DNA from 2 places in the Flexivirga aerilata genome. Region 1 is predicted to be linked to the other one. Evidence: predicted binding sites of a transcription regulator. Region 1 holds the regulator's gene; the other holds the start of a gene.
What was found. The regulator LexA, encoded in region 1, represses DNA repair genes until DNA is damaged. The targets are predictions, from matches to a motif close to TCGAACANNTGTTCGA.
Positions count from the first base shown of each region.

Region 2: a site for LexA is predicted at 2,744-2,759, ahead of HJ588_RS03565 (HNH endonuclease signature motif containing protein). Genes of this name have one in related genera too.

Region 1 covers NZ_JABENB010000001.1:2,094,974-2,099,627, forward strand. Annotated here, with positions in the region: gene HJ588_RS09880 (LysR family transcriptional regulator) at 1-357, opposite strand, end outside; gene HJ588_RS09885 (GOLPH3/VPS74 family protein) at 483-1,142, shown strand; gene HJ588_RS09890 (Sir2 family NAD-dependent protein deacetylase) at 1,210-2,052, shown strand; gene lexA (transcriptional repressor LexA) at 2,099-2,818, opposite strand; gene HJ588_RS09900 (LysM peptidoglycan-binding domain-containing protein) at 3,143-3,559, shown strand; gene nrdR (transcriptional regulator NrdR) at 4,009-4,521, shown strand.
Region 2 covers NZ_JABENB010000001.1:750,457-755,110, forward strand. Annotated here, with positions in the region: gene HJ588_RS03550 (hypothetical protein) at 1-587, shown strand, start outside; gene HJ588_RS03555 (TrmH family RNA methyltransferase) at 542-1,402, opposite strand; gene HJ588_RS03560 (class I SAM-dependent methyltransferase) at 1,450-2,142, shown strand; gene HJ588_RS03565 (HNH endonuclease signature motif containing protein) at 2,767-4,635, shown strand.

The sequences.
Region 1 (4,654 bases):
GGGGAATCGCTCCTTGACCAGCGCGAGGGCTCGCGGCACGAGCGTCGAAGAGGAGGAGGGGAACGCCATCAGCCGCACCCGGCCCGCGCGCAGTCCCGCGATGGCGGCGACCTCGGACTCCGCGGCGTCCAGCGCCGAGAGCACCGGCACCGCATGCCGTGCCAGCACCGACCCGGCCTCGGTCAGCCGCACGTTGCGACCGAGCCGCTCGACGAGCACGGTGCCGGTGCGCTCCTCGAGCCGGCGCACCATCTGCGAGATCGCCGGTTGTGAGTAGCCGAGCGACGCGGCGGCCGCCGTGAAGCTGCCCTCGTCGTGGATCGCCTTGATCACCCGCAGTCCTGCCGCATCAATCATGACCCCAGAATAACCCGATGTTATTGATGATCGCCACTTGCGGTCGATCGCTAATCGAAGGGGTGGGCGCGAAACTCCGCCCCGGGGCTGATGTATGACGGGGGTCTTCGGCATACGGTCGGACCATGCTGATCTGCTGCGAAGTCCTGCTCGCCGCGACGAGTCCCGCAGGCAAGCGCCTGGCCGGTGGTGCGCAGCTCGACCTGGCGCTCGCCGGCGGGGTGCTGACCGAGCTCGCGGCCCACCAGCGGGTGGCGGTCAAGGGCTCGCGGCTCGTCGTGCTCGACGAGCGCCCGGGCGGTGACCCGTTGCTCGATCATGCGCTCGCGATCTTCGCCCAGGGTGCCGGCAAGAAGCCCGAGAAGGTGCTGCCGAGGCTCGCCAAGGGGATGACCGACCGGGTCTATGACCGGTTGGTCGCCGACGGCGCGGTGCGCCGGGACCTGGGTGGCTTCCTGCGGCCGACCAGGCATCCCGTCGTCGACGCGGCGAGGCGGGAGGCGGTGCTGCGCGCCGGCCGCCAGGTGCTCGCCGGGACCGCCCGGCCCGACCTGCACAGCGGCTCGCTGATCGCGCTGCTCACCGCCGCAGACGCAGTGACCACCGTCTACTACGCCGAGCAGTTCGGCGTCTCCGCCCGGGAGCTGAAGAAGCGCGCCAAGGCCGTCGGAGCGCAGGACTGGGCGGCCGGCGCCGCGGAGGCCGCGATCCGAAGCGCGCAGCACGCAGTGTCCGCCGCACTCGCGACCTCGGCGGTGGCGGCCAACATCGCCCTGAACAGCTGATCCGCCGTGACCGGCTGACCCCGGGGCGGCAGATCTCCGCCTCCGCCCGATGTGAGAGCTTGAAGGCGTGGTGACCACCGACCCGGACGCGTTGCGCGACCTGCTGCGCGCGGGCGGCGTCGTCGCTCTCACCGGCGCGGGGCTGTCGACCGAGTCCGGCATCCCGGACTATCGCGGCCCGGACGGCAATCGCCGCTTCCAGCCGATGACGGCGCAGGAGTTGCTCGCCGATCCGGTTGCCCGCCAACGCTATTGGGCGCGTTCGTATGTCGGTTGGCCGCGCTTCGCCGCGGCGCGGCCGAACCCCGGGCACGTCGCCCTCGCGCAGTTGCAGCGGGCCGGGGCACTGGGGCCGATCATCACCCAGAACGTCGACGGGCTGCACCAGAGCGCCGGCGCCGACCGCGTCGCCGAATTGCACGGCAGCCTCACCCATGTCGTCTGCATGCACTGCGGGGAGCGCTACCGCCGGGAGACCGTCGACGAGTGGCTGACGCTCGCCAATCCTGACTTCGACCGCTCGGCGGAAGGCCCGCTGCGGCCGGACGGTGACGTCGCGATCGCCGACGAGCTGATCAGCAGATTTCACATCGTGCACTGCATCATCTGCGGATCGGATCTGCTCAAGCCGGACGTGGTGATGTTTGGCGAGTCGGTCGCTAAAGACCTTGTCGCACAGTGCTTTTCGTATGTCGAGAACGCGTCTTCGTTGCTCGTCCTCGGGTCGTCGCTCGCGGTCATGTCGGGCTACCGATTCGTCCGGCGCGCGGCTCGGCTCGGCATACCGGTGGCGATCGTGACGCACGGGTGGACGCGCGCCACCGACGACGAGGTCAGCGTGCGGGTGGACGCCCCGCTCGGTGCCACCCTGACCGCTCTCGCGGCCGACCTCGCCCGCGCGCCCGGCTGAACCGCCGAACGCGCGCGGGGGCGGTGGGCTGGTGACTCGCGCCGGCTCAGACCCGCCGCAGCACCGCCGTGACCTTGCCGAGGATCGTCGCGTCGTCGCCGTCGATGGGTTCGTATGCCTCGTTGTGCGGCAGCAGCCAGACCTTGCCGCGGGTGCGCTTGAAGGTCTTCACCGTCGCCTCGTTGTCGAGCATCGCGGCGACGATCTCGCCGTTGCTCGCGGTCGGCTGCTGGCGCACGACGACCCAGTCGCCGTCGCAGATCGCGGCATCCACCATCGAGTCGCCGACCACCTTGAGCAGGAAGAGGTCGCCCTCGCCGACGATCTGCTTGGGCAGCGGGAAGACGTCCTCGACGACCTCCTCGGCGAGGATCGGGCCGCCGGCGGCGATGCGGCCCACGACCGGCACGTATGACGCCGACGGGCGCTCGTCGCCGAGGCCCGTCTCGTCGATGCTCGTCTCGTCGGCCGCGGTCACGCTCGACCCACCGCGGTAGCCGCGCTCGTCGCGACCGGCCTCGGGGTCGATGACCTCGATGGCGCGCGGCCGGTTGGGGTCGCGGCGCAGATAACCCTTGCGCTCGAGCATCGTCAGCTGATGTGCCACCGAGCTGGGGCTGGTGAGGCCGACGGCGTCGCCGATCTCGCGCAGGCTCGGCGGGTAGCCGCGGCGTGCGACGGAGCTGCGGATCACCTGGAGCACCTTGCGCTGCCGTGTGGTCAGGCTCTCACCCGACCGGTCCGGCAGCTTGTGAACTTTCGCCATCGCCTCATCTCCTGATCGACCCCGTGTCCACGAAAACCCGCGCCGTTCGGAGTGTTTCGGCGCGATCCCCGTGCGACCGCCGAGGGGCTGTCGGTGGTCGGTGCTTGTCTGATCTTCGTGCAGAACTTGGTACAGAACCCCGTCCAGAACTTCGCGAAGAACGTCGTGCAGCCAGAGTATGGGGTTCGGACACAGTTGCCAAACATCTGTACGACGCGTGTCTCGACAGTGTCGAACGTCCGTGCTATACATCGTACAGAGGTCCTATCGCACACGCGTTCGCAACAGCCAGCAGTGGCGAAGGCCATGGTCCAGGAGGAAGAGATGAGTGCAGTCACCCAGTGGGAGATCCCGGCGACCGTCCCGCCGCGCCCGCGGCGTCGCCTGCGGTCGGTGCCGACCGGGGCCGGTGCGACGGCGAGCGTGGCCGGTGTGCCGCAGCGGCGCGCGGTGCCGGCGCAGATCGGTGTGCGCCTCACCGCCCGCGGCCGCCGGCTGCTGGTCGCGGCTGCGGTCGTGATCCTCTGCCTGTCGGGGGCGTTCGTCGCCCGCGCCTGGGCGGCGCCCTCGGCGCCCGCCGTGCCGTCGGTCACGGTCCAGCCGGGCCAGACGCTGTCCGAGGTCGCCCATCGCGCCTACCCGCAGCTGACCACGGGCGACGCGGTGACCAAGGTGCAGCAGGCCAACTCCCTCAATTCGCTGCAGGTCCACGCCGGCCAGCGGCTCAGCCTGCCGCGCTGATCGACTCTGCCGCCGGAGAGGCGGCAGCACATGCCATGGGTCCAACCGTGTCCCGGGCTCATGGAACGGGCGGGCGCAGCACGGGATTGTGCTGCGCCCGCCCGTTGTTGACAGATAGGTGCGGCGTGGCCAGGTAAGTGCGGCTGCGGCGGCGACTGCGAGCCGGTGAGACCCGCGACACGCCGTACGACACACCCGCAATCGGCCGCTGACCTGCGCAGATTCGACGCGACGCGCCGACGTCTTGCGTGCTTGTGGTCCAGGTGCCTAACATCCCTACATCTAGTAGTTACATCGTTGGGATTCATCCACATCTAGTCCACACGTCATCCCCAAGTCATCCACCGGATACCCACACCTTCATCCACAGGGAGCGGGTTTTTCCGGTGCTTGATCGCCGGGATGGCCACACCTGCACGACCCCGCGACAGCTTCCGAGGAGGACCGCCATGCACTGCCCGTTCTGCCGGCACGACGACAGCCGCGTCGTCGACAGTCGCACCAGTGAGGACGGCACCTGCATCAAGCGTCGCCGGCAGTGCCCCAACTGCGGCAAGCGGTTCTCCACCATGGAGACCGCCAGCCTGACGGTGGTCAAGCGCTCCGGCGCGAGCGAGCCGTTCAGCCGGGGCAAGGTGCTGGTCGGCGTGCGCAAGGCCTGCCAGGGCCGTCCGGTCAGCGAGGACGACCTCGCCCTGCTCGCCCAGCAGGTGGAGGAGTCCATTCGGGCCCAGGGTGCCGCCGAGATCGACGCCCACGACGTCGGTCTGGCGATCCTCGGCCCGCTGCGCAGCCTCGACGAGGTGGCCTACCTGCGGTTCGCGAGCGTCTACCAGGCCTTCGAGGGCCTGGAGGACTTCGAGGCCGCGATCACCCTGCTGCGCGCCGAGCGGGAGGCGACCGGCGTCGAGCCGGGCGCTGTCCGGGAAACCGCTGTCGGTGGTCGCACGGACAATGCATGAGTGGCTGACGTGTGGGCGGTGTGCGACCGGCGCCGCCCACGGGGACTACGCACGAACACCGCGCGTGAACACCCGTATGAACACCGTCGATGAACGACCAGTAGCAAGCAGTTTTCGAGGCAATTTCACCGAT
Region 2 (4,654 bases), 1.3 Mb from region 1:
ACATGGTGCGCGCGTTGGTCCGTGACCGCGCTGCCGATTTCCTGGCCCCCTTCATCCACGGCGAGCACTCGGTGTCCGAAGCCGCGGCCAGGCTGGACGAGTCGGTGCAGCGCACGCACTACTGGGTGCGTTCGTTGTATGACGCAGGCGTGCTCGAGATCGCGTCCGAGACGCCGCGCAAGGGCCGGGCGATCAAGCGATACCGAGCGATCGCAACCGAATTCGTCATACCGGCGCAGGCACTGCCCTACGACTACTTCGCACGCGGCATGCACCGGGTGAATGACGAACTCACGCGCGCATTGGTCGCCGCCGCGCCCGCCTGGGTGGTCAGCGGCGATCTGCGGATCCACGCTCCGACACCCGAGCGCGGCACGCGCGCCCTGGGGGACGCCAGCCCCGGCCCACCCAAGGTGCCCGCCCACCAGTCCTCCGCCGGATTACGCCTGACCAGGGCCGACGCGCTGCAGCTGGTCACCGAGATCCGGCAGCTGCAGGACCGCTGGATCGCCCGCAGCGACGACGAGTCAGGAGAGCAGCTCTACCTGGCCAGCTTGTCGTTCGCGCCGATCCCGTCGGACGACTGACTGCGCTGTCGCAGCGCCTCGTGCAGCACGATCGACCCGGCGGTCGCGGCGTTGAGCGAGCTGGCGGTGCCGACCATCGGGATGCTGACGACGCCGTCGACGGCGTCGCGCCAGGCTCGGCTGAGACCGCGGGTCTCGTTGCCGATCACCAGCACCGTCGGACCGGTCAGGTCGACCTTGCGCAGATCGCTCTCGCCGCCCTCATCGGTGCCGTAGATCGTGTATGCCGTGCCTGAATCTCGTTGTGCTGCAACCCAGTCGAGCACTTCAGCGGCCGCACTCACCCGCACCGTCGGCACCGCGAAGATCGAACCGGTGCTGGCTCGCACGGTGCGCGGGTCATAGGGGTCCGCGGCGTGCCCGGACACGACGAGACCCGTGCCGCCGAACGCGTCGATCGACCGCAGCAGCGTGCCGAGGTTGCCCGGTTGCGTGGGCCGGTCGAACACGGTGATCAGCGGGTCCGGCACCGCGAGGCGATCGAGGTCGTCGGGCGGCATCCGGACGATCGCGACCAGCTCGGGAGGTTCGTCGGAGTCGCGTTCGGCGAGCTCGGCGAGCAGGTCCGGCGCGAGCTCGTAGCGGTCGCCCGGAGCGTCCCGCCATACCTGATCGGCCCAGTCGCTCGGCCGGGCGCCGGTCGGGCGCAGCAGAGCCGCGAAGTCCCAACCTTGTTGCAGCGCAATGGAAATCGGCCTCACGCCCTGCACGACGAACTGCGCCGAGCGGTGCCGCTTGGTGCGGTTGTCGAGCAGCGCCTGCCACTGCTGGAAGGTCGCATTACGACTACCGATGCGCTGCACTCGTCCGGTCACCCCGCCATCCTGCTGCATCCGCCGCGGCCGAGTGGGAGGCTGCAGGTATGGCGACCAACCCCGGCGTACCCGATCAGGACGAGGCGACCCTGCGACTGGCGCGCGAGGCGGTGGCCGCCGGCGACCCGACCGGCTGGTTCGAGCCGTTGTATGACGCCGCCAGTCGCGGCGAAGCAGTCGTCCCATGGGCCCGCGGGGGTCCGCATCCGATGCTGCTGGATTGGGCGGAGGACTGGGAGCTCGAGCGCGGGGGGTCGCCCGACGGTGCGGGCAGGTCGGCGATGGTGCCCGGCGTCGGGCCGGGCTGGGACTCGGAGTTGCTGGCGTCATACGGTTATGCCACAACGGGTTTCGACGTTTCGCCGACGGCGGTGCGGGCGGTTCGTGAGGCGCACCCGAAGAGCGCGGTCGACTACCGGGTGGCGGACCTCTTCGAGTTGCCGGCCGAGTGGATCGGCGCCTTCGATCTCGTCGCCGAGGTGATGACCGTGCAGTCGATGCCGCGCGGGCAGGTGCGCGCTCGTGCAACGGCGGCGGTGAGGTCACTGGTTGCGCCCGGCGGGACGCTGCTGGTGATCGGTGTCAACCTGCCCACCGGCACCCCGCTCGACCAAGGGCCGCCCTGGTGCCTCACGCCCGCGGAGATCGAGGCGTTCGCGGCGGATGACGTCGCGCTGCGGCGGATTGTCGAGTCGGAGGACCACGTGCGTTATCGGGCGGAGTTCGTGCGGGCGGAGTAGGGCACGGGGAGCTTCTGACGGTGGTCGAGTAGGGCGAGGGAGCGAAGCCCTCTGGGCTGGTCGAGTAGGGCGGAGGAGCGAAGCGGAGGAGCCCCTATCGAGACCACCCCACGCGGACATAACCCTGGGCGCTGGTCGAGTAGGGCGGAGGAGCGAAGCGGGGGAGCCCGTATCGAGACCACCCCGGGTCGTCCCGCTCGGTGATGGCGCCACGCACCTGATTGTGCTGTGCGACCCCGGGTGGGACCGCGGGACGAGGGACCGCCCTCGCGGCCTCACTCCGCTTCGCTCCGCTAGCGCTCCGCTTCGCTTCATAGGGCCGCTCACGCGGCCCCTCGCCCCGCTCAGTGATCTCGCCACTCACCTGATCGTGCCGACCGCGACCGAACAGATACAGCCCCCTGACGCTGGTCGAGTAGGGCAAAGCAGCGAAGTCCCTTTCGGTGGTCGAGTAGGGCGGAGGAGCGAAGCGGGGGAGCCCGTATCGAGACCACCCACCCCGCCACGCAACACCATCCCACCCACCCTGACAACCTGCCGAATCCCACGAATCACACTGAAAACACTGAACATTCGGCACCTTGAACCCTTCCCAGTTCATTCGAACAGGTGTATGGTATTGGTATGTCGCACCTGCAGCGAGCACTCACCGATCAGGTGATCGCCGCTGCCACCACGAGAGAACTCCTGGAGGCAGCGCAGACGCTGCTGCGCGCCGCGTTCGACAAGGCCCGCGACGACACCGCCAGCGCACGAGGTGATGCGTCGGGTCTCTCAGACGACCAACTCCTCGACCAGGTGCTGGCCACGCAGCGGGTGCAGAACTCCGCCTGGGCCACCCAAACCCTGCGGCTGGAGCAACTCGCGCGGCGTGAATACGACAAGCACCCGGAAAGCCCCGACACGTGGACACCGTTAGAAGTCGGTGCCCGGTTGGGGTGGACCGACCGGCAAACCAGCCTGCGACTGACCCAAGCTGTCGAGAGTGTGCGTCACACGCCGCTGCTGCTCCACCACGCCGGGACCGGCGAGTTGGAGTCGCGGAAGGTGGTCGCGGTCAGCGACGCCCTGGCCGACGCAATCCCCGCAACCGACATACCCGGAGCACCCGGCACACCTGAGGCACCCGATACGGCCGAGGCGGCTGATTGTCCGGGCGACCTCGCCGCGATCGTCGAGGCCGAGATCCTGGCCAGTGCCCCGGAGACATCCACCTCGACGAAACTCCGGCGGCGCACCCAACGTTTGCTGGTGCGGCACGCACCCATCGCAGCCGATCAAGCGGCAACGGCGCGGCGGCGCGACTGCACCAACGTGACCGTCGAACCCCATTGGGAGCCGGGCATGTCCATGCTCACCGCCGTCCTGCCGTCGTTGGACGCGGCGAAAGTCATGGCCGCGGTGAACACCCACGCCCGCGTGCTCCACGGCTCGACTACTGCCAGCAAGAGCCTCGGCGAGTGCCGCGTCGACGCCCTGACGGACCTGCTCCTGTCCGACGCGCAGGTGACCACCGAACTGGTCTTGCACGTCCCCTTCCATGCCGACGCCATCACTGCCGCAAACACGAGCGCCGGAAACGGCGCTGGCGCGGGCGTGACCGAACCGCACGGCCCGCACGACGCCACGGGCACGAGTGACGCGACGGGCACGGATAACAGCACCGGCACGGGTGATGCGACGGGCGCGGGCGGTGGCGTTGGCGTGCTCGACCGGCCGAGCACCATCAACGACCCAGCAGCGAACGGCGCGACACCCGAGACCGTCGGCGCGTGGACGTCGAAGGTGCGACCGCCCGATCCGCCTGAGTACACGCTCTCGCCCCACCGAACAGTCGTCGACCTCGGCAGCTACCGCCCGATCAGTGAGGCCGAACGCCAACTCCAAGCGATGCTCCTCGAAGCCGCACTCCGCACTGGCACCCGGCCACCGCCCGATCCAGCGCCATCGGCGGATCCTGCACACTCCACCGATCCTGCACGCTCCACTGATTCGGTGCGCTCCACTGACCCACCGCGAATCCATCGGCGGGGAATCGTGCCCGTCTTTGCCGAGGACCCAGTGCCGGCGCGCTATCACCTTGGCGACGTCCAGGTGCCCGGCGTCGGCGTCATCCCCGCCGATGCCATCCGCGAACTCACCAGCCTGCTCGGCACCAAGATCACCCGTGCCCTCGTGGATGCCGAGACCGGCACGGTCGCCGAAACCGCCAATCAGACGTACACCCCGGGCGCCCGGTTAGCGCGGTTCGTGCGCGCCCGCGACCAGCACTGCCGGTTCCCCGGCTGCACCCGACCGGCAAAGCTCACCGACCTCGACCACGTCACCGCCTATCCGAACGGGCCGACCGCGGCACACAACCTGCAGTGCCTGTGCCGGCACCACCACCGCGCGAAACACGAAGCCGGCTGGGCCGTCACCATGACCCCCGACGGTGTGTGCGCTTGGACCAGCCCCGCCGGACACACCTACACCACCCAACCCGCCGACTGAAGGACAGCTGATCTCGATA